Regions from separate parts of the Nocardioides sp. NPDC101246 genome, predicted to be linked through region 2. Evidence: predicted binding sites of a transcription regulator. Region 2 holds the regulator's gene; each other region holds the start of a gene.

Region 1 (10,441 bases), on a different contig from region 2:
TCGGCACGGAGGTCGCGGGGCTCGGGCACCCAGGGCGTCTCGATCTCGACGACCGGCTTGCGCTTACGGGTCAGCACGATGACCACGAGGTAGTAGAGCGCCACCGCGGCGAGAAGCGCGAGCGCGAGCACCAGCCACCAGCCCGAGTGCGCCAGCGGCTGCTGAAACTCCTCGGGGACGCTACCGGCGCGCATGACGATGCCTCTGCAGGAGATGGAAGACCGCGCCGATGGCGGTGGTGTCGTCCTGGACGCGCTGGTAGGCGATGCCCAGGCGGTCCAGGGTGCCGCGCAGGCCGTGCTCCTCGGCGGCGGCCAGCTCGGCGTACTGGGACTGGAGGACGGCGTCGCCGGTGAGCCACCCGGGCAGAGCGGAGACGGTGTCGACGTCGACGGTCGGCGCGCCGCCGGCCACGGCGGTGGTGGGGTCGAGGTCGTCGATGCCGGCGACCAGGACCTCGTGCTGGACGGTGAGTCGGCGCAGGACCGCGGCCATCTCGTCACTGACCGAGTGCTCGTCGGTGACGACGAGCAGGATCGCTCGGCGGCGTACGTTGGTGGCGATGTGGTGCAGGACCGCGACGATGTCGGCCTCGGCGGCATCGGGGGTGATCGCGTCGTGGGCCTGTCCCAGCGCCCGCTCGAGCGCGACCTCGGTGTCGGCCGGCTTGGTGAGCTTCTGGGTCTCGGAGTCGCCGTAGACGACCGCGACCTTGTCGCCGTGGCGTACACCCAGCCAGCCGACCAGGCCGGCGGTGAAGATCGCCAGCTCGCGCTTGGTCGTGGTGCCGGTCGCCTGGGCCGCCATGCTCCGGCCGGTGGAGATCGCCAGCAGCACCAGATGCTGGCGCTCGGCGGTGAACCGCTTGACCAGCAGGCTCCGGGACCGAGCCGTCGCCTTCCAGTCGATGTCCTTCACATCGTCACCGGGGACGTACTCCCGCAGGTCGTGGAAGTCCATGCTGCGCCCGGTCTGGAGGCTGGCGTACTCCCCGTCGAGCAGTCCCACGACCTTACGGTGGGCATGGATCATCAACCGCGTGCGGATCCGGGGAAGGTACGTCGCCATTCTGTGCCTGATTTCCTGGCGCCACTCAGGGGCTCGGGACAGCGCGGACGAGCGCGTCGACCAGCATCTCGGGCTGGACCTTCTCGGCCAGCGCCTCGAAGCTGAGGTGGAGCCGGTGGCGCAGGATGCTGTGGCGCAGCTCGCGTACGTCCTCGGGAGTCACGTAGGAGCGGCCGAGCAGCAGCGCCGCCGCTCGCGACGCCTGCAGGAACGCGATCGAGGCACGCGGGGACGCGCCGATCTCGACGTAGGAACCCGTCTCCGGCCCGAGGAGCTGGCGGGCGTTGCGGGTGGCCTGGACGAGGGCGACGATGTAGCGCTTGATCGCCGGGTCGACGTAGACGCGCTTGGTCAGCTCCTGGAGCCAGATCACGTCGTCGGGGTCGGCGACCGGGCGGGTCTCCTCGTGGTCGGGGCCGAGCGTGCCGGCCTCGATGCGCTCCAGGACGACGAGCTCCTCGCCTTCGCTGGGGTAGTTGACGATCTCCTTGAGCAGGAACCGGTCCATCTGCGCGTGCGGGAGGACGTAGGTGCCCTCCTCCTCGATCGGGTTCTGCGTGGCGAGCACCATGAACGGGCGCGGCAGCGGGTGGATGTGGCCGGCGATCGACGTCTGGCGCTCCTGCATCGCCTCGAGCATGGCGCTCTGGGTCTTGGCGGAGGAGCGGTTGATCTCGTCGAGCAGCACGAAGTTGGCGTGCACCGGGCCGAGCTGGGTCTCGAACTCGTGGTTGCGCTGGTCGTAGACCTGGGTGCCGATGATGTCGCTGGGCAGCAGGTCGGGGGTGCACTGGATCCGGGAGAACTGCGCCTTGACCGTCTGGCTCAGGGTGCTCGCGGCAAGCGTCTTGGCCAGGCCGGGCACGCTCTCGAGCAGCACGTGACCTTCGGAGAGGAGCGCGATCAGCAGCGCCGTCCGGAGCCGCTCCTGGCCGACCACGCGGCTGCTGAAGGCGGTGCTGACCCGCCCGACGATCTCCTTCGCCCTGGCGATCTCTTCAGCGGACGGCGGGGCGAGGGTTGGTGCGGTGGTGGTCAAGGCGGCTCCAGGGGCGTCGGCTGTCGGTCCCATCCTTTCCTACCAGCGTACGGAACGCATCTGGGGGCCGCCTCAGAAGACGTTGCGGGGGCGGAACTGGACCGAGATCCGGGGGCCGGCTGAGGAGACCTTGGGGATGGCGTGCTCCCAGGTGCGCTGGCAGGAGCCGCCCATCACGACGAGGTCGCCGTGGCCCATCTCGATGCTCATGCCCTTGCCGCCTCGCCCTCCGTGGGGGCGGAGGGCGAGGCGGCGGGGGTCGCCGACGGAGACGATCGCGACCATCGTGTCGTCGGTGCGTCCCTTGCCGATCTTGTCGCCGTGCCAGGCGACCGAGTCGTGGCCGTTGCGGTAGTAGCAGCAGCCTGCGGTCACGAACGGCTCGCCCAGCTCGGGCAGGTAGTGGGCGGTGAGGCGGCCGCGGGCCTCGGCGAGACGGGGGTGGGGGAGCGGGTCGCCCTGCAGGTAGGTGTGCAGGAGCCTCGGCACGTCGACGATCCGGTCGTACATCTGCCGGCGCTCCTCGTGCCACGGGACGTCGTTGACCAGGGCCGCGAAGACGTCGTCGGGATCGGGCAGCCAGCCGCGGGCGATGTCCACCCAGGCTCCGCGGTCCAGATGGGTCCGCTCGTAGGCCGTCTCGGTGGTCTCGTCGTCTGTAGGGGCGAAGAGTGTTCCCTGGAAGTCCACCCTCATAGCGTACCTCGTGATCGAACACTTGTTCTAGTGAAATCCAGCCGTCTTATTTCGTTGCAGAAGATCTGCCTCATCTCGTTGCAATGTCACAACTTGACCAAATTCGGGACGTACGCGAGGTGTACACCTACGCTCTGGTCATGGTCCGGTCGGTCGAGGGTGAGCGGTCGCTCAAGCACGTCCAGATCAGGGAGTACGTCCGGGAGCTGGTCGTCGGCGAGAGCCCAGGCGCCTCTGCGCCCTCGGAGCGTGAGCTGGTCCAGAAGTTCAGCGTCGCCCGGGCCACCGTGCGGCAGGCGCTCGACGCGCTCGTCGCCGACGGTCTGCTGGTCCGGATCCCGGGGCGGGGCACCTTCGTCGCGCGCCCGCCGCGGGCGGCGAGCCCGGTGCTCGGGTTCAGCGAGGAGATGGCACGCCGGGGCATGCAGGCATCGTCGGAGACGCTGCTGCTCGGCCGGGAGAAGGCCGGACCCACCATCGCCCGCGCGCTGGGCATCAAGGAGGGTGCGGCCGTCGTCCACTGGCGACGGCTACGTCGTGGCGACGGGGTGCCGATCTGCATCGAGGACGTCTACCTAGACGAGGCGATCGTGCCCGGGATGCTCGAGCGCACCACGCCGACCAGCCTCTACGCCGAGCTGGCCACTCGCCACATGAGACCCTCGTGGGTCGACGACACCTTCCGCGCCGACGTGGCCAACATCGAGGAGGCCACCCTGCTCGGCCTCTCGGTCGGCGTCCCGGTGCTCCGCAGGCAGCGGAAGTCGGTCGCGGGGGACCGCTACGTCGAGGTGTGCCGCTCGGTCTACCGTGCCGACCGCTACGCGCTGCACCTGCAGCTCGGCCCATCCTGACGTTTCCGGGTCGGTCAGAGGGCACCGAGCGGCGCGACCACGTCGCCGCTCTCCTCGCAGACCCAGATCGGGTCCGGGCCTCCCAGGTCGGGAGTGATGTGGAGCGAGTGCACCGGCGACTCGGGCGGGCACGAGGTGCACACCGGCCAGCGCGCGGCGGCCTCGCCGTCGAAGAGCAGGTCCTGCACGTCCTGGGCGACCAGGCCGGCGACGTACGCCTTGCCCTCCGGCCACTGCTCCACCCACCAGCCGCGCTCGGTCATCGCGTCCTCGAGGGCGGAGACGGCGGCCGCACCGGCGAGTCCGCGGGCATCGAGGTCATGGAGCACCCTCGCCCGAGCCTCGAACAGCACTGTCGTGTTCATCACGAACCATTCTTGCCGACCGGTCAAGGCTGTGGGCTCACGCTGTGGCCTCAGGGTGGCGCCCGAGGATGGACGCGGTAAGAATGCCCCGTGATCCTCATCGACCCGCCGAACGTACCCAGTCGCGGCCGGATGTGGTCTCACCTCGCCAGCGACACCTCTTACGAGGAGCTGCACGCCTTCGCGAGTCGGCTGGGCATCCCGCCCCGAGGCTTCGACCGGGACCACTACGACGTGCCGGCCGAGGCCTACGACGACATGGTCGCGGCGGGTGCCGTCGAGGTCACCTCCCGGGTCCTGGTCTCCGCCCTCCTTGCCGCCGGCCTGCGCCGTCGCAAACCCCGATAGCCGAGGCGTCACCTACGTCGGTCGAGACGTCACGTACGTTGGCCGAGACGTCACCTACGTTGGCCGAGACGTCACGTACGTCGGCCGAGACGTCACGTACGTCGGCCGAGGTGGCGCCGCGGTGACGTCTCGGCCTGCGGGAGCGACCACTCGGCCGGCGGGAGCGACCACTCGGCCGGCGGGAGCGACCACTCGGCCGGCGGGAGCGACTACTCGGCCGGCGGGAGTGACTACTCGGCCTGCGGGAGTGACTACTCGGCCGGCGGGAGTGACTACTCGGCCTGCGGGAGTGACTACTCGGCCGGCGGGAGCGACTACTCGGCCGGCGGGAGCGACTACTCGGCCGGCGCGGGCGACTTCTCGCCCGGCGGGAGCGACGCCTCAGCCGGGGTGGACATCCGTCGGGTGGTGAGCCAGATGGCCGCCGCGATCAGCAGGCCGAGACCGCCGCCGAGGACGAAGCCGCCCTGCCAGCCGATCAGGTCGATGGCGAAGCCGGCGGTGGGGGCGCCGACGGCGCTGCCGAGCGTGATGGCCGAGCCGTGCCAGCCCATCACCTCGCCGCGTACGGTCGAGGGGACGCTGCTGGTGATCGCCTCGAGCGCGGCGGTCAGGGTCGGTGCGCAGAAGAAGCCGCTGAGCAGGAGCAGCACGGTGAACGAGATCGGGTCCCAGGCGAACGCGGTCAGCACCGTCGTCGCACCCAGCAGGACGAGCATCACCGCGGTCGAGGGGTGGCTGTTGAGGGCGCCGTAGATGAGCGCGCCGAGCAGCGAGCCGAGCGCCCACATCGCCATGACGAGCCCGAGCAGCGCGGTGCGGTCGAAGTCGCGCATCGCGGCCACGGTGCCGAGGTCCTCGGCGATGAGGATGAGCGAGGCGGTGAAGGTGCCGGCGAGCAGGAGTACGACGCCCGGGTTCACCCACGAGGGGAGTCCGAAGCGGCGCCTCGGTGTGCCGGAATCACTGGGGACGGCGTCGCTCGGGACCGTCGGCTCGCCCTCGGTGATCGTCGGGTTGAACAGCCACAGCACGACCGCCGCGGCGATGCCGAGCCACTGGATCAGCAGCAACGCCCAGGAGGTGCCGAAGTAGCTGGCGCCGAGGACGCCGATGACCGGACCGACCATGAATCCGAGCTCGGTCATGATCGCGTCGGCGCTGAGCGCGGCGGTGCGCTGCCCGGGCCCGACCGAGCGGAGCATCACCTGGCGCACGATCGAGAAGGACGGGACGGTGAGGAGCCCCGCGATGGCGACCAGTGCGAGCAGCGGCAGGTAGCCGACCCAGGGGGCGATCGACCAGGCGATGGGGAGAACGGCCAGCGGCAGCAGCAGCGTACGTCGCAGGCCGAGGCGGTCGAGGAGCCGACCGAGCCAGGGCGCGGAGATCGCCATCGCGATCGCGAGGACCGTCGAGACGAGCCCGGCCTCGGCGTAGGAGCGGTCCAGCGGGCCGACCACGTGAAGGGTCACGATGACTGCCGAGGCCGGCATCGGAATTCGCAGGAACAGACCCAGCACGAGGATGCGGCGTACGTCGGGAAGCCGCCACAGGTCGGCGTAGGTCTGGAAGCTCACCACGAGATTCTGTCACCGGTGGGCGGTGCTTCACGAATTGTTATTGATCAGGTGACAGGTATGTGGTCAGGGTCTCCATCTCGGCCGAGATGTTGGCCCGCGCGGCGGCCTCCCAGCTGATCCTGGCGAAGGGCGTCGAGAAGAGCGACTCCTTCTCCAGCAGCCGCTCCAGGACCTGGGCACGACCGGCGCGGAACTCCTCGTCGGACAGGTGCTGATACTCCTCGCGGACGGTCGCGGCGTACTCCGCATAGCGCTCCGTCGGCGCGGCCAGGATCGCCAGGTCGGCGTCGCAGAGCACCCGGCCGCTGCGGTCGTCGGGCGCAGGGTCGTGCGTCTCGGTGAGCCGCACCAGCCGGACCACCTCGGCGACCGCGTCGACATCCAGGTGGGCGGCCAGCGCGTCCTCGGCCCAGGTGGCCGAACGCTCCTCGGCGTCCCGCTCGCCGTCGTAGACGGAGTCGTGGAAGAACGCCGCCAGAGTGACCGTCAGCGGGTCGAAGCGCTCTCCCTCCGCCCGCAGCTCCTCGATCCGATCCAGCACCTCGGTGAGGTGCCGGCGGTCGTGATAGCGGCGGGTCGGGTCGTCGTACGCTGCCAGGACGTCACCGAGAAGGTCGGTCGCCGCTGGCAGCGGCCAATGTTGGGGGAGGTCCATGAGCCAGAACGCTAGCGTCTGGCGTGGTAGGCGCGCACCCACCTGGTGTGCGGGTTGGCCGTGATCTTCTCCAGCGTGGTCGCAGGTACGTCGGTCACGTCGGTGACCACGAAGCCGGTCTCGCCGGCGGTGGCGAGGTATTGGCCGGTCACGTTGACGCCCTCGGCGGCGAGCAGGGCGTTGAGCTCGGCGAGCACGCCCGGGACGCTGTCGTGCAGCAGCGCGAGGCGCGCACCCGCGGCCAGCGGCGGCGGCTGGACCGCGGGGAGGTTGACGCTCAGCGCGGTCGATCCGGAGACGACGAAGTCGCGCAGCTTGCCGGAGACGAACCAGCCGATCTCCTCCTGGGCCTCCTGCGTCGAGCCGCCGACGTGCGGGGTCAGGATGACGTTGTCGAGGCCCTGCAGCGGGCTCTCGAAGGCGTCGCCCTGGGCCTTGGGCTCGATCGGGAAGACGTCGAGCGCGGCGCCGGCGATGTGGCCGGACTCGATGTGCTTGCGCAGCGCGTCGTTGTCGACCAGGAAGCCGCGCGCGGCGTTGATGAACAGCGAGCGCGGCTTCATCTTCGCGAACTCCTCCTCGCCGAACATGCCCAGGTTGCCCGGGCGTCCGTCGATGTGGATGGAGACCACGTCGGCCTCGGCCAGGAGCGCGTCGAGGGACTTCATCCGGCGCGCGTTGCCGTGGGCCAGCCGGTCGGCGATGTCGTAGAAGATGACGTAGAACCCGAGCGCCTCGGCGACGTTGGACAGCTGGGTGCCGATGTTGCCGTAGCCGATGATGCCGAGCGTGCGGCCGCGGACCTCGTGGGAGCCCTTCGCGGACTTGTCCCAGACGCCGGCGTGCATCTTCTCGGTCTTCTCCGGCAGTCGTCGGGCCAGGGAGATGATGTAGCCGATGACCAGCTCGACGACCGAGCGGGTGTTGGAGTATGGGGCGTTGAAGACGGCCACGCCGCGCTCCGCGGCTCCGGCCAGGTCGACCTGGTTGGTGCCGATGCAGAAGCAGCCGATCGCCTTGAGGTCGGTGGCCGCGTCCAGCACCCGCGGGGTGATGTGGGTGTTGGATCGGATGCCGAGCAGCGTCACGCCCGGAAGGTCGGCCACCAGCTCGTCCTCGGAGAGGGACTTGCTGCGCAGCTCGACCTCGAAGCCGGCCTTCTCGAGGTTCTCGACAGCGACGGGATGGATGTTCTCCAGGAGCAGCGCCTTCATGGCTCAAGGGTAAGACTCCGGACGTACGCCTCCTCAATCCTGCCCGAGGGCCGGACGTCAGCTCACGGAGGTCCTCAGGACCAGTAGATGACGACCCCGTCGCCGATCTTGACCTGGTCGTAGAGCGAGGTGATGGCGGCGTAGTCGCGTACGTTCACGCAGCCGTGGGAGGCGCCGTTGTAGCCGTTGGCGGCGAAGTCGGGGGAGTAGTGGACGGCCTGACCGCCGGAGAAGAACATCGCGAACGGCATCGGGGTCTTGTAGATGGAGGAGACGTGGTCGCGGCTCTTGGCGAAGACCGAGAACCGACCCTCCCGGGTGGGCAGCTCCTGGGAACCGAACCGGACCTCGACGCTCGTCTGGACGGTGCCGTCGACGACCCAGCGCAGCACCGAGGTCGACTTGTCGATGCACATCACCCGGCCGGTCAGACAGCGCGGGTCGAGCTTGCCGGCGGGCACCGGCGGCGGCGCGTTGGTCAGCTCGGCCTCGGTCGGCTCGCGGGTCATCGCGTGCAGCCGGTCGAGCGTGGTCTGGTCCACGAAGCCGGTGACCGCGATGCCGCGCTTGGCCTGGAAACCGGAGACGGCCTCGGTGGTGACGTTGCCGTAGAACCCGGTCACGCCCGCGTTGAACCAGCCGATCTGCTTCAGGCGCGCCTGCAGGTCACGTACGTCGTCACCGCTGTCGCCCTTGCCGAAGAGTCGCGGGCCCGTGGTCGGAGACGGCTTCGGCTCGGGCTTCGGCTTCGCGCTGGGCGATGGTGTCGGCGTGGCGCTCGGCGACGCCGAGGGGCTGGCGGAGGAGGAGCCCGCGGCCGGTGTGGCGGTCGCCTCGGGCTCAGGCGCGGCGGCCGGTTCCACGGCACAGGCCGCGAACGTCGTTGCCAGGAGGGCGGCGAGCGCCCCGGCGATCATTCCCCGCATGACCATCTTCATCGCCTCGCTTCGGACCAGGGCCCTCGAGATTGAATCGGGCTGACGACATACTGATGTCCGAACCGGGTCCTCCGGTTGCATTTCTGCGGGAAATGTCCCGGATGGTGGGACGATCTCTCAGTGAAAGGGTCGCCGGACGCGGCTGAACCAGCGGCGCAGGGTCCGCTTCAGCCGCAGTCGCGAGGTGTTGCACTCCACCAGCGGCAGGGTGAGACCGACCCGGTCGGCGTCGGCCAGCTCACGCAGCAGGATCTCCGCGGCCACCCGGGTGTCGTCACCCGCGTCGTGGGCCTTCAGCTGCTCGACCGCGTAGTAGGCCGCGATGGTGGCCAGCGACTTGTCCGGCACCTCCAGCGCGAGCGCCTTCGCGAACCGCATCGTGCACAGCCACTCCAGGACCTCGAGGCGCACGCCGGCACGGTCCGACTCCACGGCCACGAACGTCCAGTCGAACGGGGCGTTGTGGGCCACGAAGACCCGGCCGGCGAGGCGCTGGGCGATCGTGGCGGCGACCTCGCGGAAGGCCGGGGCGTCGGCGAGGTCGGCACTGGTCAGGCCGTGGACCTCGACCGGGCCCGGGTCGACGCCGGCGCCGGGATTGACCAGCGTCTCCCATTCCGACTCGGCGGTGCCGTCGGCGGCGATCTGGCGGATCGCCACCTGGATCACGCGGTCGCGGTAGGGGTCGAGCCCGGTCGTCTCGACGTCCAGGACCGCGTAGCCCTGTCGATGGCGCCGGGCTTCGCTTCGGCCGCGTGAATCGGTGGTGGTCACAAGGCTGACCGTATCGGTGAGCACCGACAGTCCCGGCCGGTGTCCCCGCGGGCGGAGCTAGCCCGACACCACGCCCAGAGCCACGATGCCGACGATGAAGAGCAGCAGGACGGCCATCAGAAGGACGAGTCCGAGGACTCCTGGCTTGCGCTGCTTCTCGTGCCCGATCGCACCCTTGCTGAACCCGGTCAGCGGCGTGGCGTAGAAGACCGGAACGGTCTGGCCCTCGGCGACGTCGAAGCTCAGCGACGCCTTGCCGAACTTCCAGGTCCACTGGGCGTACATCTCGACGCTCCAGTGCCCCGGTGGCACGGGGAAGACGTTCCGGCCGTACTGCGTCGGCATCTGGTGACCGTTGAGCAGCACCGTCGGCACGATCATGTTCGAGGTCATGTGGCTGCCCTGGATGGTCAGGTCGATCCACCCCGCGGGCGGGTGTCCGGGCACTTGCTGGCCCGACTGTTCCGGCATCGTCATGCGGCGAATCATGCCCGATCCGCAGAGTCAGATGTCGACGCTCCCGCCGTCGCGCCAGTAGAAGCCGCCCTCGCGCATCATGAAGCCCTCCTCGTGGAGGTAGCGGCGCAGCGCGGCGACGTCCTCGTGGAACCGTCCGAGGATCTCGTTGACCTCGCGCTCGGGGTAGACCTTCCCGAGCTCGAAGGACTGCGCGAGCTCGTTGAGCACGACCAGCTTCTTGACGTGCTTGGACGGGATTGTCAGCAGCCGCCCGTCCTTGCCGAAGAACCGTCTCAGGGTCTCGGCGTCGTCGGGTCGGGGCTGCCAGGTCGCGCGGGTCATCCCTCCATCGTGGTCGACGCGGCTGGGCGATGCGACTGGTTTGTCCGGCCGGACCTCCGCCGCCGGGTGCGGGCGACGAGGTCGTGGGCGGCGGGCTCCCAGGTGG
Region 2 (10,441 bases):
CCACGAGGTCGTCGTGCTCAGCGCGCCCAAGGTGAACTCCCGTGCCAAGGCCATCAGGGCCGTCAACAAGATGATGCGGCGGGTCTCGGCGGAGTACGGGGTGACGTACATCAACGTCTTCGACCTCGAGCTGCCCATGCTCGATGACAACACCCACCTGACGGTCGCGGGTCACATGCAGTTCGGGGAGATCGTCGCCCAGCGGATCGCGGAGAGCCGATCGGAGACTGTCCCCACGCACGGCTAAGGTTGCCCGAGTGACATCAACCGAGACCGCCTCCCAGACGCCCGTACGTGAAGCCCTGGCGGATGCGGTCGCGACCCTCGGCGGAGCCACCCGCGAGGGTCAGGTGATGATGGCCGACGCGGTCGCGCAGGCCCTGGTCGACGAGGAGCACCTGCTGGTCGAGGCCGGCACCGGCACCGGGAAGTCGCTGGCCTACCTGGTCCCCTCCTTGCTCCACGACAGTCGGGTCGTGATCGCCACCGCGACCCTGGCGCTGCAGCACCAGCTCGTCGAGCGTGACCTGCCGCGCCTGGTCAAGGCGATCGGCTCACGTCCCGGCGTCGACGCGTCCTATGCCGTCCTCAAGGGCCGTTCCAACTACGCCTGCCTCCACCGGGTGCGCGAGGGCGCTCCCGACGACCAGGGCACGCTGGTCGACGTCCCGCTGGGTCCGATGGCCGAGAAGGTCCTCGAGCTGCGCAGCTGGGCCGAGAAGGAGGCGGAGAAGGGCGGCAGCGGCGAGCGTGACTCCGCGCCCCGCCACACCGACCGCGAGTGGCGCCAGGTCTCCGTCAACCACCGCGACTGCCTCGGCGCCGCCAAGTGCCCCTTCGGCGAGGAGTGCTTCGTCGAGGTCGCTCGCGACAAGGCCCAGAAGAGCCATCTGATCGTCACCAACCACTCCCTGCTCGCGATCGACGCGATCGAGGGCGTGCCGATGATCCCGGAGTACGACGCCGTGGTGATCGACGAGGCCCACGAGCTCGTCGCCCGGGTCACCCAGGCGGCGACCGACGAGCTGACCGCGGCCGAGGTGGAGCGGGCCGCCCGGCGGGCCCAGAAGCACATCGAGGGCTCCGAGGCCGACGACCTGGCCGACGCCTCCGACGCGTTGCGGGCCGCGATCAGCGAGAGCTCACCCGGGCGGTTCGTGACCCTGCCGGAGGTCATCTCCGACGCGCTCGTGCTGGTGCGCGACGCCGCCCGGTCCGCGATCTCGGCGCTCCCGAAGCCGAAGGACTCCGACAGCGCCGACCCCGGCTTCCAGCAGGCCAAGGGCGGCCTGCAGGAGGTCTTCAACACCGCCGAGCGGATGGCCGCCGCCTCCGAACACGACGTGATCTGGCTCAACGAGGGCGGCGACAGGATCCCGCCCCGACTCTGCGTGGCGCCGCTCCAGGTCTGGGCGCAGATGCGCGAGAAGCTGCTCACCGAGAAGACCGTCGTCTTCGCCTCGGCGACCCTCAAGCTCGGCGGCGACTTCGGCCCCGTGGCCGGATCCCTCGGGCTCAAGGCGGAGGAGCGCACCGAGGTGGGCGCCGGGGCGCAGCGTACCGATGACGTGCTGCCGTGGATCGGGCTCGATGTCGGCAGCCCGTTCGACTACGGCAAGCAGGGGATCCTCTACGTCGCCCGACACCTGCCCCCTCCCGGGCGTGACGGGATGGGTGCCAAGACCCTCGACGAGATCGTCGACCTGGTCGACGCCGCCGACGGGCGTACGCTCGGGCTCTTCTCGTCCCGGCGTGCCGCCGAGGCCGCCGCCGAGGTCGTGCGCCAGAAGCTGCCTCACCTGACCACGCTGGCCCAGGGCGACGCCCAGCTGCCCGAGCTCGCCGCGCAGTTCGTCGCCGACCCGCACACGGTTCTCTTCGGCACGCTGTCGCTGTGGCAGGGCCTCGATGTCCCCGGCGACACCTGCCAGCTCGTGATCATCGACCGGATCCCGTTCCCGCGGCCCGACGACCCACTGATGTCGGCCCGGCAGCAGGCGGCCGACAAGGCCGGCGGCAACGGGTTCATGCAGGTCGCCGCCACGCATGCGGCGCTGCTGCTCGCGCAGGGTGCCGGCCGGCTGATCCGCACCACCACCGACCGTGGCGTCGTGGCCGTGCTCGACGCCCGTCTGGCCACCGCCCGCTACGGCGGATTCCTCAAGGCCAGCCTGCCGCCGATGTGGGCGACGACCGACCCCGAGGTCGTACGAAAGGCGCTCAAGCGTCTCTCGGAGATGGCCTCGGCCTGACCCCCGCCGACTCGGCGGGGAGTCGGGTCAGCGGTAGGTCTTCGCCCACCAGCGGTGGGTGGCCTTGTCGGGGGTCGCGACGCCGTGGCAGGAGAACGCGGTGCCCTGGCCACACTTGAAGTTGCTGCTCGCGTTGGCGAAGGTGACCTCGACCTTGCGGATCCGCTTCGAGGAGAAGCCCTCGATGGTCTTGGTGGCGATGCCCTTGCTGTTGGGCTTGAGGTAGTAGACGCCGCGGGTGCCGTCGGTGCGGAACACGCTGATCACGGCGGCGTTGGCGCTGGGCCGGGCCACGTCGACCTTCACGCGCAGCTTCCAGCCCTTGCCCACCTTCTTCGGGACGAGGCGCTGGGAGGCGTACGTCAGGTGCTTGAGGGTGAACTTGCCGTCGACCGTCTGTCGCTTGGCGGGCAGCGCGGTGCGGCCGTCATAGACCGGCGGGTAGTAGGCCCCGCCCTCGCTGTAGGTCTTCGAGGGGGCCAGGTTGGCGGCGGCGAAGCGGACGTACTCCTGCTTCAGCGTGGTGCCGCGGGCGGCGAGCGCCTGCCGGATGGCGGTGGTGGAGTAGGTGGAGGGCGCTCGGTTCCAGATCGAGAGGACCACCTCCGGCAGCGTCCCGCGCTCCTTGGCGAAGCGCTCGGACAGGTAGCGGAAGAAGATCCAGTTGCCGTAGATCCCGAGGTTGGAGGCGTAGGAGTTGTCCAGCGGCTTGCGCTGGTCCTCGAGCTGGCCGTAGCCGAGGTACTGCCGGTTGTCGTTGATGCTGTCGTAGACCTCGTCCTCGACCCAGGTCGCGGTGGACTCCATCATCCAGCGGTCCTCGCCGGCGTCGTAGGCGAACTGGACCGCGTGGAAGTATTCGTGCGCGGCGGTCACCCGGAGGTTCTCGGTGGGTGTGTTGTACGACCCGTACTCGCTGGTGGCGTAGTCGTTGTCCAGGACGCAGTAGGCCGTCGCGGCGGTCTTGGAGACCTTCGTCTCGGGCGCGCAGTAGCCGTAGTAGCCCTCGTCGTAGAGGTTCTCCAGGTAGATGTCGACCTTGCCCGGGGTGACCGACTTGTCGGCCGCGGGCTTGCGGTAGCCCGCCTGCACGTAGAGGTTGTGGACCTTCGTGACCACGTCACGGACCTGGGTCGCGTACGCCGTCGAGGCGCGGTCGCCGCCCTTGCCCGGCGTGTAGTGGACGCAGACCACGTCGCTGCAGGTCTGGGTCGCGGTGCGGGGGCGGGCGAGCAGCTCACGCGCGGCCGCCTTGTTGGAGCCGTCCAGGGCGTCCTTGGCGTTCCACAGGTCGGTCAGCGCGATGGTCGCGTCGGGCCGGCCGGCGATGTGCCGCCCGGGCACGACCTGGCGGGCGCCGCGCACCGACTGGTTGCGCTTGACCTTCTTGGCCGCGGCGAGCGCCTCCCGGGCCACCTTCTCCGTCACCGGCTGCTCGGCGCTGGTGTCACCGCCGGTCCTCACCGAGGTCGCCGGGGTCGAACCGGTTGCGGGCATGGTGGCGACGAATGTCGCGGCGACCATGCCTGCGATCAAGACGAGGGAGCGTTGTTTCCGGTTGATCCGGCGGACAATGTTTCGCATGAGATACCAGACGTTCGGGAAGGCAGACCTGGGCAGTCTAAGCGCAGAGCGCCGCTGTGTCCGGCGGACACGGCCTAGACCTGCTGCGTGACGCGATGGAGCCGGTTGCTTCCGGTTGCCGTGGCGGGTGGAGCGTGGGTCGAGCATGCTCGGCTCGAGCAGGTGGACGAGACGCAGCCGCCGGCCCTGACAGGGCCGGCGGCTGAAATCACGCAGTGTTCCCGGGCCGTTCCCCGGGGCGGGCTCAGAGGCTGCGCAGGACCGCAGTCACCTTGCCGAGGATCGTGGCGTGGGTGCCGTCGATCGGCTCGTACGCAGCGTTGTGCGGCAGCAGCCAGACCTTGCCGTCCTTGCGGGACAGCGTCTTGACCGTGGCCTCGCCGTCGATCAGCGCGGCCACGATCTCGCCGTTCTCGGCGGTCGGCTGCTGGCGCACGACCACGAAGTCGCCGTCGCAGATGGCCGCGTCGACCATCGAGTCACCCGAGACCGAGAGCAGGAAGAGGTCGCCGTTGCCGACCAGCTGCTTGGGCAGCGGGAAGACGTCCTCGACGCTCTGCTGGCTCGAGGTCTCCTCGGCCAGGATCGGGCCACCGGCCGCGATCCGCCCGACCAGGGGGACCATGGCTGCGTCGGGGTTGGGGTTGATGTCGGCCTCGGCGCTGATCGTCGAGTCGGGCTCCTCGCCGGACATGGCCTTGCGGTGGGCCATCACCTCGGGGAGGAAGACCTCGAGGGCGCGCGGTCGCTTCGGATCCTTGCGGATCAGACCACGCTGCTCCAGCGCACGGAGCTGGTGGGCGACGCTGCTCGTGCTGGTCAGCCCGACCGCGGCGCCGATCTCGCGCATGCTGGGCGGGTAGCCGCGCTGCTCGATGCTGTCGCGCAGGTGAGCGAGGATGCGCTGCTGACGCGGCGTGAGCCCGGTCGCGTCCGGCGGCCCGTCGGGCAACTCGCGGACGCGGCTCTTCTTCGAACCGCCTGATCCGGTGCCTGTCTTCTGCGTGGTCATGTCACCACATTAGTCCCTCTGGCACCACGACATCAAACATTTGTTCGACCTCGTGGGCGGCGCGTGTCGGCGTTCGAAAATTCTGGGCGTCGCTACTTGCGTTGTTCGAACACGTGATCTACCTTCGAACATGTGCTCGATCGAACACGTGATCGAGAGACTTGTGATCAGGAGGCCGTGAGATGAGTGCAACAGTCTATGTGCTGCCCGTAGCCGAGCCGCCCCGTCCGGTGCGGGAGGTGCGTCGCTCGACCGTTCGGCTCACCCGTCGCGGACGAGTCGTCGTGTTCGCATTCGCGCTCGTCGTGCTCTTCGGGATCGCGTTCATCGGAGCGCGGGTGGCGTTCGCCGTGGAGGGTGGTGCCGAAAAAAGCCCCGCTCCCTCCGCCCACACGATGGTCGTCAGCGATGGCGACACGCTCTGGGACATCTCCTCGAAGGCCGTCGCCGGCAGCGACGCTTCGATTCGGGAGATGGAGCAGACGATCAAGGAGCTCAACAGCCTCGAGTCCTCGATGCTCGTGTCCGGCCAGACCCTGATCATCCCGACCGCGCCGTAAGGGCCGCCATAGATGTCCGGCTGCACCTTCGACCCCTGGCAGCCGGCTACCCGGGGAAAAGAGTGAGAGTGCTGCAGACGATGGGAAGCGTCTGCAGCACTCTCGCTGTGTCTTCGTCAGTGGCGCCCGCGGTAGGGGGTGTCCGGCTCGGCCGGCGGCCACTGCTTGTTGCGCGTGCCGTGCCGCGGCGGCCACTCGTCGTCCGGCTCGACCGGCGTGCTCTGGGGCTGGCGCTGAGCGGGCATCGCCTGGGTCGCGGCGGGGTCCTGGGTCAGCCGAGCCCTCGAACCGGTCTGTTCGTAGCCGGTCGGGGTCTGGTAGGCGCCGGACTGATACTGCCCGGACCCGGCCTGCTGGGTGGGGTAGCTGTCCGTGCCGTATCCCTGCGAGCCGTACCCCGAAGTGCTCTGTGGCGTCGACGTCGGCGTCGGCGGGCTCGAGTAGTAGGGCTGCGGGGAAGGCGGCGGGGTGGTCGGCGGCAGGTAGGACGATGTGTTGTAGGCGGCCCGACTGCCGGTGTTGCCGTAGCCCTGATCGCTGCCGGGATAGCCGTAGGACGACTGGGATCCGGTGTCGCCGTAGGGCGGCTGGCTCCCGGTGTCGGTGCTGTGCCGGCCGTAGGAGCCGGTGTCGTCGTAGCCGTAGGAACCGGTGCCGTAGTAGTCCTGCTCCGGGTAGGCCTGCTCCGAGTAGACCTGCTGGTCGGAGTAGGTCGTGTCCGAGTAGTCCTGCTCCTCGACGTAGGCGTTGGAGTGGCTGCCGGTGTAGTCGTCGGTGGGTGGCGGGGTCGGGGAGCCGGAGAAGGCCCGCCAGGCCTTCCCGGCGAAGGTGAAGGTCAAGAAGAGGCAGGCGACTGCAACGACCGCCGCGACGGCGAGCTTCGCCCAGGCGCCGGAATCGCCTCCCCGTGCGTCGGCCCCGAAACCGACGGCGACCCACACGAGCACTCCCCAGATGACGAGGAAGGCCAGTGTCGCGATCGCAGGCAAGATGAAAGATGGCCGGGGACCGCTTCTGGGGCGCGTGCCTCTCCGCGACCCGACGCGATTTCCTCCGGAGATGTTTGTCACGGGGGCCATTCTTACTCATCCAGCCCAGTCCGGCGCCGCTGAACCGGAATCTTTCGGTGTTTGGCCCGCGACACGCCGGACGCGCGGGTAAACGCGTCGCTCGCTTGCATCGTCGTGGGGGCGGGCGTACGGTTACCACTACATCTAGTAGTTACACCGCTGTAGTTATCCACATCTAGTTCACATGAACAGGCGGATGGCCCACAGCGATGGGGGTGTTGTTCCACAGGGACTCACGCTCATATCCACAGGTTCCACAGGCTCGGGCCGCCGCTGAGACGGCCTGGATCCACAGGTCTCACGAGAGGGGCTCGACCGTGCACTGTCCGTTCTGCCGACACAGCGACACCAAGGTGCTCGACTCCCGCGTGGCCGAGGACGGTGGCCAGATCCGGCGCCGCCGGGTCTGCCAGGAGTGTGGGAAGCGGTTCACGACCGTCGAGCAGATGCAGCTGATGGTGGCCAAGCGCTCCGGCGCAGCGGAGCCGTTCAGCCGCGACAAGGCGGTGCACGGCGTACGCAAGGCGTGCAAGGGCCGGCCGGTCACCGAGGACCAGCTCGCCTGCCTCGGCCAGGAGGTCGAGCAGGCGCTGCGCAGCCAGGGGCTGGCCGAGGTTCCCAGCAACGAGGTGGGGCTGGCGATCCTCGCGCCCCTGCGCGAGCTCGACGAGGTGGCCTACCTGCGCTTCGCGAGCGTCTACCGGGCCTTCGGCTCGGCGGAGGACTTCGAGCGCGAGATCCAGATGCTGCGTACGGAACGGGAAGTCAAGGACTACGAGGCAGAACATCCGGTCGAGGCCCCGGTGGGCTCCGACTAGGTCCCACGGGACACACAGACCGGCCCGGGCAGGCCGTGGGGAAGCGACCTGCTCGGGCCAACCAACGAAACAGCTCAGCAAGACGTACGAAGCCCGTGAGGGCGCAACAGGAGACTCCACCATCAGCACCGACCAGCAGTACGGCACAGCGATCGATGACAACAGGGGGAACGAAATGACAGACACGGCAGCAGAGGCACAGGCATCGGCGAAGGCAGGCGCCGGGCTGAAGATCGAGCGGATCTTCAGCACCGAGGGCGTCCACCCCTACGACGAGATCACCTGGGAGCGTCGCGACGTCGTCCAGAAGAACTGGAAGACCGGCGAGACCGTCTTCGAGCAGACCGGAGTCGAGTTCCCCGACTTCTGGTCGATCAACGCCTCGACGATCGTGACGACGAAGTACTTCCGCGGTGCCATCGGCACCGACAAGCGTGAGCAGAGCCTGAAGCAGCTGATCGACCGGGTCGTGAACACCTACGTCGCCTCCGGCAAGGAGAACGACTACTTCGCCTCCGAGGCCGACGCGGACCTCTTCGGTCGCGAGCTCACCTGGCTGCTGGTCAACCAGCACTTCGCCTTCAACTCGCCGGTCTGGTTCAACGTCGGCACCGAGTCCCCCCAGCAGGTCTCGGCCTGCTTCATCCTCTCGGTCGACGACTCCATGGACTCGATCCTGAACTGGTACAAGGAGGAGGGCCTGATCTTCAAGGGCGGCTCCGGTGCCGGTCTCAACCTCTCCCGCATCCGCTCCTCCAAGGAGCTGCTGAAGTCCTCCGGCGGCACCGCCTCCGGTCCGGTCTCCTTCATGCGCGGCGCCGACGCGTCCGCGGGCACCATCAAGTCCGGTGGCGCCACCCGCCGCGCGGCCAAGATGGTCGTGCTCGACGTCGACCACCCCGACATCGAGGAGTTCGTCGAGACCAAGGCGCGCGAGGAGGACAAGATCCGCGCGCTGCGCGACGCCGGCTTCGACATGGACCTGGGCGGCAAGGACATCTCGTCCGTGCAGTACCAGAACGCCAACAACTCCGTGCGCGTCTCCGACGAGTTCATGCGCGCTGTCGAGGAGGGCAAGAAGTTCGGCCTCCGGGCGCGTACGACCGGTGAGGTCATCGAGGAGATCGACGCCCGCGACCTGTTCCGCAAGATCTCGATCGCCGCGTGGGAGTGTGCCGACCCGGGTCTGCAGTACGACGACACGATCAACGACTGGCACACCAACCCGGAGACGGGCCGGATCACCGGCTCCAACCCGTGCTCGGAGTACATGTCGCTGGACAACTCCTCCTGCAACCTGGCGTCGCTGAACCTGCTGAAGTTCCTCAAGGACGACGACACCTTCGACGCCGTGCGCTTCCAGCAGGCCTGCGAGGTCGTCTTCACCGCGATGGACATCTCCATCTGCTTCGCCGACTTCCCGACCGAGGCGATCGGCGAGACCACCCGCGACTACCGCCAGCTCGGCATCGGATACGCCAACCTCGGCGCGCTGCTGATGGCGATGGGTCTGGGCTACGACTCCGAGGGTGGCCGCACGATGGCCGCCGCCATCACCTCGCTGATGACCGGTGCCGGCTACAAGCGCTCGGCCGAGCTGGCCGCCGTCGTCGGTCCGTACGCCGGTTACGCCCGCAACGCCGAGGCCCACCAGCGGGTCATGCGCAAGCACCAGGCCGCCAACGACGCGGTCCGCTCGATCAACCCGGTCGACCGCAACATCATCGACGCCGCCACCCGCGTGTGGTCCGACGTCGTCGAGATCGGCAAGGTCAACGGCTTCCGCAACGCGCAGGCCTCGCTGCTCGCGCCGACCGGCACCATCGGCTTCATGATGGACTGCGACACCACCGGCATCGAGCCCGACTTCTCGCTGGTCAAGTTCAAGAAGCTCGTCGGTGGCGGCTCGATGCAGATCGTCAACCAGGTGATCCCGCGCGCGCTGAAGAAGATGGGCTACCAGGCCGAGCAGATCGAGGCGATCGTCGCCTACATCGCCGAGCACGGCCACGTCATCGACGCCCCGGGTCTTCGCCAGGAGCACTACGAGGTCTTCGACACCGCGATGGGCAAGCGTGCGCTGCAGCCGATGGGCCACGTACGCATGATGGCGGCGACCCAGCCGTTCCTCTCCGGTGCGATCTCCAAGACCGTCAACCTGCCCGAGACCGCGACGGTCGAGGAGATCGAGCAGGTCTACATGGAGTCGTGGAAGCTGGGCCTGAAGGCCACCGCGATCTACCGCGACAACTGCAAGGTCGGCCAGCCGCTGGCCGACGGCAAGTCGGAGAACGCCAAGAAGGACCAGGGTCTCTCCACCGCTGCCGCTGCTCCGGCCGCCGAGGCCGAGGTCGCGCCCGAGGTGGTCGAGAAGATCATCGAGAAGATCGTCTACGCGCCGACCCGCAAGCGCCTGCCGAAGTCCCGCGTCTCGCGCACCACCTCCTTCACCGTCGGTGGCGCCGAGGGCTACATGACCTCGGGTGCCCACGCCGACGGCGAGCTCGGTGAGGTCTTCCTCAAGCTCGGCAAGCAGGGCTCGACCCTGGCCGGTGTCATGGACGCCTTCTCGATCGCGGTCTCCGTCGGCCTCCAGTACGGCGTGCCCCTGGAGACGTACGTCTCCAAGTTCACCAACCTGAAGTTCGAGCCCGCCGGTCTGACCGACGACCCGGACGTACGCATGGCGCAGTCGCTCATGGACTACGTCTTCCGCCGCCTCGCGCTGGACTACATGTCCTTCGAGGACCGCTCGGCTCTCGGCATCTACTCCGCCGACGAGCGTCAGCGCTACCTCGAGACCGGCTCCTACGAGCAGCTCGGCAACGGCACCACCGCCGCCGAGCTCGTCCAGAAGCCGGCTCCGGCCCCGAAGGCCGCTCCGGTCGTCGAGGCGGTCGAGGCCGAGATCGAGGAGGAGGCCGAGGTCGTCGAGGATGCGCCGAAGGCCACCGCCCACACCACCACCGAGCTGCTCGAGTCGATCAGCGGCATGGCCATCGACAGCCCGCTCTGCTTCACCTGCGGCACCAAGATGCGCCCCGCCGGCTCCTGCTACGTCTGCGAGGGCTGCGGCTCGACCTCCGGTTGCAGCTGAGCTTCTGAGTGACTGAGTCCGGTCCCGCACCCATCTCGGGTGCGGGAC
Region 3 (10,441 bases), on a different contig from region 2:
ATCGACGTCCCCCGCTCGCACCCCCAGCCACGTCGCGAAGTCGCCTGGCGTCGACGGCCCGTAGCAACGCAGATAGCGCCGAAGCAGCTCCGCGCGCGAGGCAACCAGGTCCTGCTGAGGCACGGGGTGACCGAGCCACTCCTCGGTCAGGACGAACGGGGCCTTGTTCCCGGCACGTGGCGCGAAGCAGACGGTGCGCTCCAACGCGAGCAGACGGACACAGAAGTGCACCACCGCCTCACCGATGGGCTGGCCTGCGGCGTAGGGCCCCTCCTCGGTCCAGACCTTCCGCTGCTGAGCCGCCAGCACGGGAGCGATCCGCGCGGCCACCTCGGCCCCGAGCTCGTTGATCGCCAGTCGCCGTCCCGGCAGGACCTCGCGTGTCGCCGCCGTGACCATGTCGACCGCTTCCGCCAGGCTCAGCCCGAGACGGTCGACGGCCTGCTGCACGCCCAGCACGAAGTGGCGCCGCGCCTCCTCGGTCACCGGGAGCACCCCGGTCGTGAAGATGTGCGCCTCGGCGGTCGGGACGAAGTAGGGAGCACCCCGCATGCTCCACGTCAGCAACAGGTCCCGGCCTTCGATCGCCTCAGTGAGCGTGTCGGCCGAGACACCATCGACCCGCGCGTGGAACGCCAGCAGCGCCGACCCGGGAGGGGTGTCCTGGACACCGCATCGTCCTGCGGCGGCGACGATGCCCTGCTCTCCGAGCCGGGCATCGAGCTGGTGGGAGGCCAGTCGGGACGCGACCACCCGCTCCCGTTCGACTCGCTCGGCCACCGACCCAGCGTACGTCCGCTCACCCCCAGCCAATTGAGAGATCGCTTGTTACTACTGGTAACGTTACGGTTGGTAACAGCAGTCTGACCGAGGAGTGCACGATGACCGTGGCGACCCGCGTGCCCGCGACGCAGCGTCGGGAGATGCTGGTGACCGCGGGCGTGGAGATCGCGCGCGCCGAGGGCGGGCGAGCCGTCACGCTGGCCCGGGTGGCCGAGGCCTGCGGGGTCTCCAAGCCGATCGCCTACCGGCTCTTCGACTCGCTCGCCGACCTGCTGACCCAGATGGAGCGGCACGTCGTGGCCGGCTACGAGACGGTCGTGGACGATGCGCTTGACGACGCCATGAGGTCAGGAGCGTCACGGGCCGAGCTCCTGGAGGTGCTGACACGGACCTACGTCAGCCACAGCCTCGGCGCAGGTGCCGTCTACGACACCGTCTCCGCCGCGCGCGCCGCGACCGAGGAAGTCGAGGAGCACTTCTTCGAGGTGCCCGAGTCGTTCGCCCGGTTCTGCCGGGACAACCTCGGCCTCCCCGCCGGCGACGAGACCGCGGTGCTGGCCATGTTCCAGGGAGCGGCCGACAACCTCGTCCTCGCGATTCAGGCAGGCGCCGTCGAGCAGGCGGCCGCCGTGGATCATCTGGTCGCGCTCTTCGCGCCACTCACGTCGACCGCACCCGGGAGGCGCTCATGAACCCGTTGGCCGCGATCGGCGGCATCGTCGGGTTCGGCGTGGCCGGACTCGACCCGTTCGGCGCGCTCGTCGTCGTACCCGCCCTGGCCGGCGGCGCCCGGCGCCGCGTCATCCTGCTGTTCTTCGGCACCGCCTGGCTCACTACCGTGCTGACCGGGATCATGCTCGGCGAGTCGGTCCAGCATGTCGTCGCCTGGCTGCGCAACCTGCTCAACGTCCCCGACCCGGTGCGCCTCACGGTGCAGCTGGCCACCGGGACCGGTCTCGGCCTGTGGGCCGCCCGTCGCTGGACGCACCGCAACGACGTGAAGCCGGAGAAGACGAAGAGGTCCATGCTGGCCGGCCCGACCGGGATGAGCCTGATGGGCATCTTCTGGGGCGTGAGCGCCCTGACCGACTCCAGCTTCTACGGAGTCGCGACGATCAGCGCGAGCATGCCGAGCATCCTGGCCGTCGCCGCCGTCTTCACCGGATGGTTCCTGATCAGCCAGGCCCCGCTGTGCCTGGTCGTGCTCGCACTCGCCGCCGGCAAGGACTCCCGGCCGGTCCGGCGCGCGGTCTCGTTCGCCCGCAGGACCGCCAGGCCGGCGTCGTACGTCATGACCGGTCTCCTGGCCGCCACGTCGTTGTTCCTGCTCCTCAACGGCCTGACCCTTCCCGTCACAGGTGCGTTCCGGCCGTTCTGATCGCCGTTGCTCCGGACTCGCCCGGATGCTCAGGTCGAGGAGCGGTCGAGCCCGGCGATCAGCACCAACGCGGCGAACCCGTCCTCGGTGCCCGGCCACTGCGCCCGAACGGCGTCGATCCCGGCTCGACGGACGACGCCGCGCAGGACGGCGGCGACGATGATCGCGTCGTCGGCGTAGCCCAGCACCGGGATGAAGTCGGGCACCAGATCGATCGGCAGCGCGAGATAGACCATCAGCAGCGCCAGCCTGATCCGTACGCCGCGAGGCATCGACCGGTCAGCCGCGAGCCGGCGCAGCAGCCGCACCACGTCGGGCAGGATCCGCAGCGCCTCCCGCAGCAGGTCGCCGCGCGGACGGACGACCAGCAGCGCGACGACGAGGCAGATCCAGGTGAGCAGCAGCGCCGCCGCGATCCCGATCGCGAGGTCCCACCAGAACGAGCCCGTCATCTCCACCACTTCCCTGCCGCACCCAGTGGCGCCGCCCCACAGATTCCAGCACAGCGGGGCTGCGGAAGCCGCCGCCGTCTCCCTGTTCGAGCAGTAGGCTCGACGAACCGACATCGACGTCGGAGCCCACGGAGGCACCCATGCCACTCACCAGAGTCCACAATCTCTCGATCTCGCTCGACGGCTTCGCGACCGGGGAGCCACAGTCGGCCGAGGCGCCGTTCGGACATGCCGGCGAGCGTCTGCACGAGTGGATGTTCGCCACCCGCTACTGGGACGCCTCCGGCGCCGCGGGCGCGGACGACGCCTTCGCCCAGCGACACAGCCAGGGCATCGGCGCCGAGATCATGGGCGCGAACAAGTTCGGCCCTCCGGGCTGGCAGGACGACCCCGATTGGAAGGGCTGGTGGGGTTCCAACCCGCCGTTCCACTCACCGACCTTCGTCCTCACCCATCGGCCGCGGTCGCCGCTGGAGATGGAGGGCGGCACCACGTTCCACTTCCTGGACGCGCCTCCGGCCGAGGCGCTCGCGGCCGCGCTCGAGGCGGCAGACGGTCAGGACGTACGCATCGGGGGCGGCGCCACCGTGGTGCGCGACTTCGTCGCCGCCGGGCTCGTCGACCTGATGCACCTGGTCCAGGTCCCGATCGTCCTCGGCCGCGGCGTACGCATCTGGGACGGCCTCGAGGGCACCGAGAACGACTACGACATCGAGGCCGTCTCGACACCAAGCGGCGTCACCCACCTGACCTTCACCCGCAAGCCGGCCGACTCCTGACAGGCCGACTCCTGACGGGCCGACTCCTGACGGGCCGACTCCTGACCGGCCGACTCCTCACAGGGCGAACGGTCCGTCGAGGGCGGCCCACTGCAGGAGCATGACGGTCTTGCCGTCGATGATCCGGCCGTCCCGGGTCATCGCGAGCGCCTCGGCGAAGTCGAGCTCGAGCACCTCGATGTCCTCACCCTCCTCGGCGACCCCTCCCCCGTCTCCGGTACGGCTCGCCGGCGAGTAGGCCGCCGCGAAGAAATGCAGCCGCTCGGTCACCGAACCGGGACTCATGTAGGCGTCGAAGACGTGGTCGACGTCGGTGAGGCTGAGGCCGAGCTCCTCGGCACTCTCCCGGCGGATCGCGGTCACCGGGTCATCGGCATCCAGCAGCCCCGCGGCCGCCTCGATGAGAAGCCCGTCGGGGTGGTCGTTGACGTAGACCGGATACCTGAACTGCCGGGTCAGCAGGACCGTGCCGCGCTCGGGGTCGTAGGGAAGGAGCACCGCGCCGTTGCCACGGTCGTACGTCTCCCGCTGCTGCCTCTCCCAGCGCCCGTCCCGCCGGCGATAGTCGAGCGTGGTCCGCCTGAGCACGTGCCACCCCTGCGAGGTCAGCTCGACGTCTCGGACCACGACGTCGGGGTTGCGGGTCAGGTCCCGCCCGGCGCGGTCGAGGCCCGTGCGGCCGCGATGGTCAGGGACGTCGACGCCAGGGCGTCGGCTCATGCGCGCTGCACCTCGACCGCCGGGATCTCCGCGACGTCGTAGTAGACCGGAAGCCCGCGGCTCTCGGCGATCGCGACGTCTTGGTCGGCCCCGGTCGAGGCCCCAGGGAGCCTGAGGACGGCGTCGCAGCGCTGCAGCAGCCGCTCCGCGGTCGGGTAGAGCACCTCCTCGGCAAGCGGGTCGGTGGGCCCGGCACCGGCCGAGCTCAACACAGGCAACGCGACCCATTCGCCGATCATCGGGATATGGCCGGCGGCGAAGATCGGCCAGGCCGCCGCCTCGAGGCGGGCCAGGTTGGCAGCCATGGCCTCGGGGTCACCGTCGGTACCGGAGCGATAGGGGCCGGCAATGAGGATGAGCAAGGGCGTCGTTGTCGTCATGGCGCCAGAATACATGCAATAATGTGCAGAAACAGAAAGGAACGTGCATGCTCGTCGGACAGCGCCGCGCTCATCTCCTCCGCCTCCTGGACGAAACCGGCAAGATCGTGGCCAAGGACGTCGCCTCGGACCTCGGCATCTCCGAGGACAGCATCCGCCGCGATCTGCGCGATCTGGCCGCCGAAGGCCTGTGCCAGCGCGTCTACGGTGGCGCCCTCCCCGTCTCCCCCGCGGTCGTCGACTACACCACCCGCCACAGCGTCGAGCCCGGCGGAAAGCGTGCCGTGGCGGCCGCGGCCGCCACCCTCGTACGCCCCGGAAGCACCCTCATCCTCGACGGAGGCACCACGGCCCTCGCCGTCGCGGAGGCACTTCCCAGCGACCTGGAGTGCACCGTCATCACCAACAGCCCGACCGTCGCCTCGGCCCTCCTGCAGCACCCGAGCGCCGACCTGTTCCTCCTCGGCGGCCGCGTCTTCAAGCACTCCGCCGTCGCCTGTGGGGCCGCGGCGGTCGAGGCCGCCCAGAACGTCTCCGCCGACCTCTGCCTCATCGGCGTCACCGGCGTCCACCCCGAGGCCGGCCTCACCACCGGAGACGCCGAGGACGCCGCCATGAAGCGCGCCCTCGCCTCTCGGGCGGCTGAGACGTACGTCCTAGCCTCTTCCGAGAAGGTCGGCACGGCGTCCCCCTACCGGGTTCTCCCCTGGGGCCAGATCGCCGGCATCATCACCGACGCGGACCCGGCCGATGACGTCATCATGCAGCTGTCAGCACTCGACGTCGAGATCCTGCACGCCACCTGACCGCCTCGGTATACGGTCGCTCTTCCGACACGACGGACCCCGGAGACAGTTGTGACGACAGCCGGCATCGACGAGACGATCGAACCCGCGAGCTGGGGCTCGCCAGTTGCCGAGAGCGAGATCGCCGCGGTCGAGGCCTGGCTGCCCGCACCGATTCCGTCTGCCTGGCAGGACTATATGCAGCGCGGCCGGTGGCTCCGGCGCGGCTGGCTTCGGTCGGGCGCGTTCGTCACCCTGGAGCCACCCGCCGAGGCACGGTCACTGATGCAGGCTTGGGACGAGGCGCTCGATCTGCACCCCGGCTTCTACTGGCTGGGCACCGACGGCTCGCGACTGATCTTCTGCGTCGACCTGCGTGACCTCGAACTCGGCGTCATCGTCACCGACATCGCCGCATCGGGATGGGACGACGCCGATCGCCTCGGCATCCCGATCGAGGAGTTCATCCGCCGGATCGACGACGGCACCTTCGAGCCGTATCCCGCGACGGATTCCTGACGGCTCACATGTCCGCAAGGAACCGCTCGACGTCCCGCCGCGAACGGAGACGGACGAACCGGAGATGCCCATGGCCCGGATCGGCCATGGCGGCCTCGTACCGTTCCACCTGGGCGCGTAGGAGTCCCACGCCCAACGGATCACTGAGTCGCCCGGGCCCCAGAGACGAAGCGGGTCGCCTCGCGGACCCGCTCCACGAACACGTCTTGCTCTTCCTCGACCCATCCCGGCTGCCAGTGAATCGAGTCGAGCTCGATGTACGGCACGCCAAGAATGTCCGCCAGTCTCCTGGCGACCGTCGACTTGCCCGAACCAGAGGATCCGACAACCGACACCCGCATCACAATGTCTTCTCCATGAGCACACGACGGTATCCAATCTCGACCAGGTATCCGATCTCCTCATATCCCAGCCGCGCGTAGAGTCGCCGATTCTTGGTCATTGCCTCATGCGTGAAGAGCTCGACGTACGCCGCGCCGCGCCCCACCGCGCGCGCCTCGACATGAGCGACCAGCGCTCGACCGATCCCCCGCCCCTGATGGTCAGGCGCCACCGCGAGGTCCTCCAGCAGCACGCCGTCGTCCCCCGGGTACCTTGTGACCGCGTATCCGGCGACATCGTCGTCGACCATCGCCACCCAGACCTCGGCGGACTCGATCGCCTCCTCGTAGTCCGCCCCCATCGGATCGGGCTCGAGCCAGATCCGCTCGACGTACTTCGCGTACGCCGCACGTGCGATCTCCCTCAGCCGCGGCGCATCCGCCGGCTCCGCCGGTCTGATGCCCGCAGGGTTCGGCCCGATCGGGGTGCGCTCATGTTGGAAACCGTACGTCGCACAGGCGCTCTTGGCTCGGTCGAGTTCGGCCGAGGTCTATGTGCGTCGGGTGAAGCGGATGTCGCCGTTGGGGAGGCGTTCGTGGAGGTATTCCGGGTCGTGGGCGCGGTGGTGGTGATGGGAGCAGAGCAGGGCGGCGTTGTCGAGGTCGGTCGCCCCGCCTTGGGCCCATTCGATCCAGTGGTGGGCCTCGGCCCAGGTCCCGGGGATGTCGCAGCCCTCGGCTTCACAGGTCGCTGACCTGAGCAGCAGGGCTCGGCGTTGGGCGGCGGTGAAGAAGCGTTCCTTGCGACCGAGGTCGAGGACCTCGGAGTCGCTGCCGAGGACGGCGGGGAGGATGCCTGCGGTGCAGGCCAGGCGCCTGGCCTGGGCGGCGGTGATCGGGGACCCGCCGATGATCTGGGCGATGCCGGCTTCCTTGCGGAGCTGGTCGATGTCGATGGTCACGATCACCGTGGTCGCATCCCCGCCGTGGATCGGGAGCCGACCCGGGTCGAGGGTCTCCAGCATCTGACAGAACGCGCGTCCCAGGCGACGGTCGTAGGGCAGGTACTCACCGGTCTCGGCACGGGTCCCGTCCTCGCGCCGGGGTGAGGCGAAGGCCTCCAGGTTGGTGGCCAGACGGTCCGCGGCCGCATCCGGGACCACCGCCGTGATCCGGGTGGTGCCGTCCCCCAGGCGCCGCATGCTCAGGCGGGTCTTCTTCCGGGCGTGGGCCTCCTCGGCCGCGAGCCGGCGACCTTCTTCGGCTTCGGCGACCTCCGGGGCGATCACGTCCAGGATCCGGCGACCCAGGCGGCGGAGCTGGGCGGGGTCAAACCGGGCCGCATAGGCAACGAGCGCTTCTTCGGCCTTCGCCCGGATCTCTGGATCGAGATCGGCGGGGAGGTCGTCGAGGGCGTTGACGATGACGTGGGCTTGGGCCGGGTTGCAGGCACCGGTGCGCATCGCGGCCGCGACCAGGCCGTAGGTCCGGTCGAGGGCCTCAGCAAGCCGGAGGTCGGCACGGAGGGTTTCGGGGCGCTGGTGGGTGTGGTGATGCAGCCAGGCCGCAACATCACGGGCAGCACTCTGGGCAGCGACGTCCTCGGCGGTGGCGAGCACCCGGAGCTCGAGCTCGGCCAGCTGCGCCTTGGCCCGGGCGATCTCGAGCAGCGTGGCGGCCTTCTGCTCGGTGGCCATGAACACCGGGTTCGCTTCCGCCACAGTCTCGAGCGAGGTGGTGACCGCAACCACCGCCCCCAGCACAGGATGGCGTGGGTGTTGCAGCGTGGTCATCGAAACGGTCACCTCCCGACGTACGAACTCTTCACACCCGCGGATGCGGATGTGTTCTGGTTCGCTGGTCTCGGAGGCCCGGCAGTACGGGCTATTACTTACCCTCGCAGCTCAGCGTTCGCGCCCCTGGTTCCCCTGGAATACGTCTCACTCGTTGTGTCTCGAGTGGAACGCACGCCTCTTGAAGAGGTGGTCGGCCATCACGTTTACGCCTGCGCCGAGCCTACCACACAAAGCAAAACCAATGAACCCAATCAGGGACAGGTATCCCCAGCCCAAGCAAGACCGCTGCTGGAAGTCCGCAAGACAGCCAAATGGCACCCAACCCAGACACCCTGCTTCTAAATCTCCCAACCCAAACCCGGTATTGGCCCCACCCACGCTGGAACCCAAGCACGGGTACCCTGCCACCATGAGTGAGCCGCTGGACGACGGGCCGTTCTACCACGGCACCAAGGCCGACCTGCGCGAAGGAGACCTGCTCACCGCCGGGTTCCGGTCGAACTACAAGCCCGAGGTGGTGATGAACCACATCTACTTCACCGCGCTCCCCGACGGCGCAGGCCTCGCAGCCGAGATCACCCCCGGCGACGCGGATCCACGGGTCTACCTCGTCGAGCCGACCGGCGAGTTCGAGAACGACCCCAATGTCACGGACAAGAAGTTTCCCGGCAACCCGACCCGCTCCTACCGCAGCAGGGAGCCGCTTCGGATCGTCTCCGAGGTCCACGACTGGACCCGCCTGACCCCCGAAGCCTTGCAGATGTGGCGAGACCGCCTGGCTGCGATCCGGACCGACGACAGGGCCGAGATCATCAACTAGGCCGCCGGTCAGTGCAGGGCGGCGTCGACCGCGGTCGTGCGCCAGGCGTGGAACGCGATCGTGAGCCCCGCCCGCGTGGGCGCGCAGATGAACGGTCCGGCCTGGGCGACGAGGTCCGGCGCCAAGGGGACCACCCGGACGAGCTGAAGAGAGCCGCCGTCGACCGCGGCTCGGACGGTGAGCGCGTCGCCGGATCGGCTGACCCGCATCAGGACCCTGCGGTCGCGCCAGTCGGGCACCGGCGCCAGCGACCAGTCCGACCTACCGTCGGTGACGACGGCACCGAGCTGCGGACGACCGTCGGCGTACTCGACGCCGGCCTTGACCCAGTGCGTCTCGCTGACACGTACGAAGATCCCGGCCTGGTCGAACTGCTGCGAGAAGGCGGCCGTGAACTCGACCTCGACCGCGGTGTCCTGGTCGAACGGGGCCAGCAGGGCGTGCTCGCTGTCGTGGACGAACCCGTAGGAGGTCGTACGCCATGCGTCGCTCCCCTCCGCAGCGGTGACGAGGAGGTCGGAACCGCGCTCGACAGCAGCGACGGGCGGATGGGTCCAGCGCCCACTCCCCCAGCGGATCAATGCCGCTCCTCGAGCCCCACGGCCTCCCGCAGGATACGCACCGAGTCGGCGAGCTCCTCGTCGTCGCGGGCCCGGGACTCCATCAGGTCGGAGAGGGCCGAGGCGATGACGTTGAGCTTCTCGTGAGAAGCCTCCTCCGAGCGCCGCCCGGCGTTCTGGAGCAGCACCAGCAACAGCAGCGAGAGGACCGACGAGCCGGTGTGGATGGCCAGCTCCCACTTGGTGCTCGAGGACCAGAGGGGGAAGCTCACCGCCCACAGCAGCAGGACGACCACGATCACGTAGAAGAAGGGAGCATGGCTGACCACAGAGGTGACCACCTCCACGAAGTGTTCGAACCCGTTCCGTCCGCCGCCGCGCTGACGAGACTTCCTGGCCTTGTTCTCTCCGGTCATGCGCACACGGTAGTCCTCAGCGCCGCCGTTCAGGCGGCGATGACCGAGACGACCAGGACGTACGCCGCCGTGCCGGCGAAGATGCTCAGCGTCATGCTGCCGCGCCACAGGTGCAGCCCGATCGTGATCGCGAGGGCCAGGGCGGCCGGTCCGACGGAGGTCAGGACGACAGGGTCGGTCTCGCGGAGGGTGTAGGCGGCCAGGATGACCATCACCCCGACGGGCATCCGCTCGCCGATGTAGGCCAGCAGCGCGCTGTGCCGCAGCGGGGCGAGCATCGCGAACGGAGCCGCACGCAGGGTCCAGGTGACGGCCGCGGAGACGAGGACGGCAGAAAGGACGTACCAGTGATCAGCCACGGCTGCTCCTACGGACGGCGAGGACGTACGAGCAGACCAGCGCGGCACAGAACATGCCCATCGCGATCAGCAGCATGTTGTCCCGCGAGATCAGCGCCGCGACGAGCGCGCAGCCCAGCGCAAGAGCTGAGACCGGCACCGATCGACGGACCTTGTACGCCTCGATCCCCAGCACCACGAACAGCGCGGTGACCGCGAAGTCGAGGCCCACGACCTGCGGCGGGATCAGCGAGCCCAGACCGGCGCCGGCGGCCACGCAGAGGACCCACGCCAGGTGGAAGAACGCCTGGATGCCGACGATCCTCGTCCGCGACCACCCGGCCGCCTCCGGGGTCGCGGTGAGCGCGTACGCCTCGTCGGTCAGCGCGAAGGTG

What was found. The regulator LexA, encoded in region 2, represses DNA repair genes until DNA is damaged. The targets are predictions, from matches to a motif close to TCGAACANNTGTTCGA.
Region 1: ACIRON_RS30215 (alpha-ketoglutarate-dependent dioxygenase AlkB) is a predicted target of LexA. The motif match lies at 2,818-2,833, and genes of this name have one in related genera.
Region 3: ACIRON_RS06525 (DUF222 domain-containing protein) is a predicted target of LexA. The motif match lies at 8,091-8,106, and genes of this name have one in related genera.

The regions. Positions count from the first base shown of each region.
Region 1 covers NZ_JBIWNX010000027.1:13,383-23,823, forward strand. The annotation lists gene ACIRON_RS30200 (hypothetical protein) at 1-194, opposite strand, end outside; gene ACIRON_RS30205 (DUF58 domain-containing protein) at 181-1,008, opposite strand; gene ACIRON_RS30210 (MoxR family ATPase) at 1,094-2,107, opposite strand; gene ACIRON_RS30215 (alpha-ketoglutarate-dependent dioxygenase AlkB) at 2,180-2,803, opposite strand; gene ACIRON_RS30220 (GntR family transcriptional regulator) at 2,923-3,657, shown strand; gene ACIRON_RS30225 (hypothetical protein) at 3,672-4,022, opposite strand; gene ACIRON_RS30230 (DUF4031 domain-containing protein) at 4,113-4,370, shown strand; gene ACIRON_RS30235 (MFS transporter) at 4,706-5,950, opposite strand; gene ACIRON_RS30240 (hypothetical protein) at 5,991-6,608, opposite strand; gene serA (phosphoglycerate dehydrogenase) at 6,620-7,822, opposite strand; gene ACIRON_RS30250 (peptidoglycan-binding protein) at 7,897-8,754, opposite strand; gene ACIRON_RS30255 (exonuclease domain-containing protein) at 8,878-9,534, opposite strand; gene ACIRON_RS30260 (hypothetical protein) at 9,592-10,011, opposite strand; gene ACIRON_RS30265 (DUF2087 domain-containing protein) at 10,039-10,335, opposite strand; gene ACIRON_RS30270 (TIGR01777 family oxidoreductase) at 10,332-10,441, opposite strand, start outside.
Region 2 covers NZ_JBIWNX010000018.1:85,651-96,091, forward strand. The annotation lists gene ACIRON_RS26635 (SGNH/GDSL hydrolase family protein) at 1-247, shown strand, start outside; gene ACIRON_RS26640 (ATP-dependent DNA helicase) at 258-2,252, shown strand; gene ACIRON_RS26645 (MXAN_6640 family putative metalloprotease) at 2,280-3,776, opposite strand; gene lexA (transcriptional repressor LexA) at 4,081-4,848, opposite strand; gene ACIRON_RS26655 (LysM peptidoglycan-binding domain-containing protein) at 5,031-5,408, shown strand; gene ACIRON_RS26660 (hypothetical protein) at 5,525-6,397, opposite strand; gene nrdR (transcriptional regulator NrdR) at 6,796-7,296, shown strand; gene ACIRON_RS26670 (vitamin B12-dependent ribonucleotide reductase) at 7,472-10,393, shown strand.
Region 3 covers NZ_JBIWNX010000003.1:206,070-216,510, forward strand. The annotation lists gene ACIRON_RS06470 (winged helix DNA-binding domain-containing protein) at 1-780, opposite strand, end outside; gene ACIRON_RS06475 (TetR/AcrR family transcriptional regulator) at 882-1,475, shown strand; gene ACIRON_RS06480 (hypothetical protein) at 1,472-2,161, shown strand; gene ACIRON_RS06485 (YkvA family protein) at 2,191-2,613, opposite strand; gene ACIRON_RS06490 (dihydrofolate reductase family protein) at 2,754-3,392, shown strand; gene ACIRON_RS06495 (NUDIX domain-containing protein) at 3,450-4,112, opposite strand; gene ACIRON_RS06500 (DUF4406 domain-containing protein) at 4,109-4,492, opposite strand; gene ACIRON_RS06505 (DeoR/GlpR family DNA-binding transcription regulator) at 4,540-5,298, shown strand; gene ACIRON_RS06510 (hypothetical protein) at 5,350-5,796, shown strand; gene ACIRON_RS06515 (shikimate kinase) at 5,937-6,137, opposite strand; gene ACIRON_RS06520 (GNAT family N-acetyltransferase) at 6,137-6,598, opposite strand; gene ACIRON_RS06525 (DUF222 domain-containing protein) at 6,668-7,909, opposite strand; gene arr (NAD(+)--rifampin ADP-ribosyltransferase) at 8,322-8,732, shown strand; gene ACIRON_RS06535 (DUF1349 domain-containing protein) at 8,741-9,313, opposite strand; gene ACIRON_RS06540 (low affinity iron permease family protein) at 9,310-9,708, opposite strand; gene ACIRON_RS06545 (branched-chain amino acid transporter permease) at 9,738-10,067, opposite strand; gene ACIRON_RS06550 (AzlC family ABC transporter permease) at 10,060-10,441, opposite strand, start outside.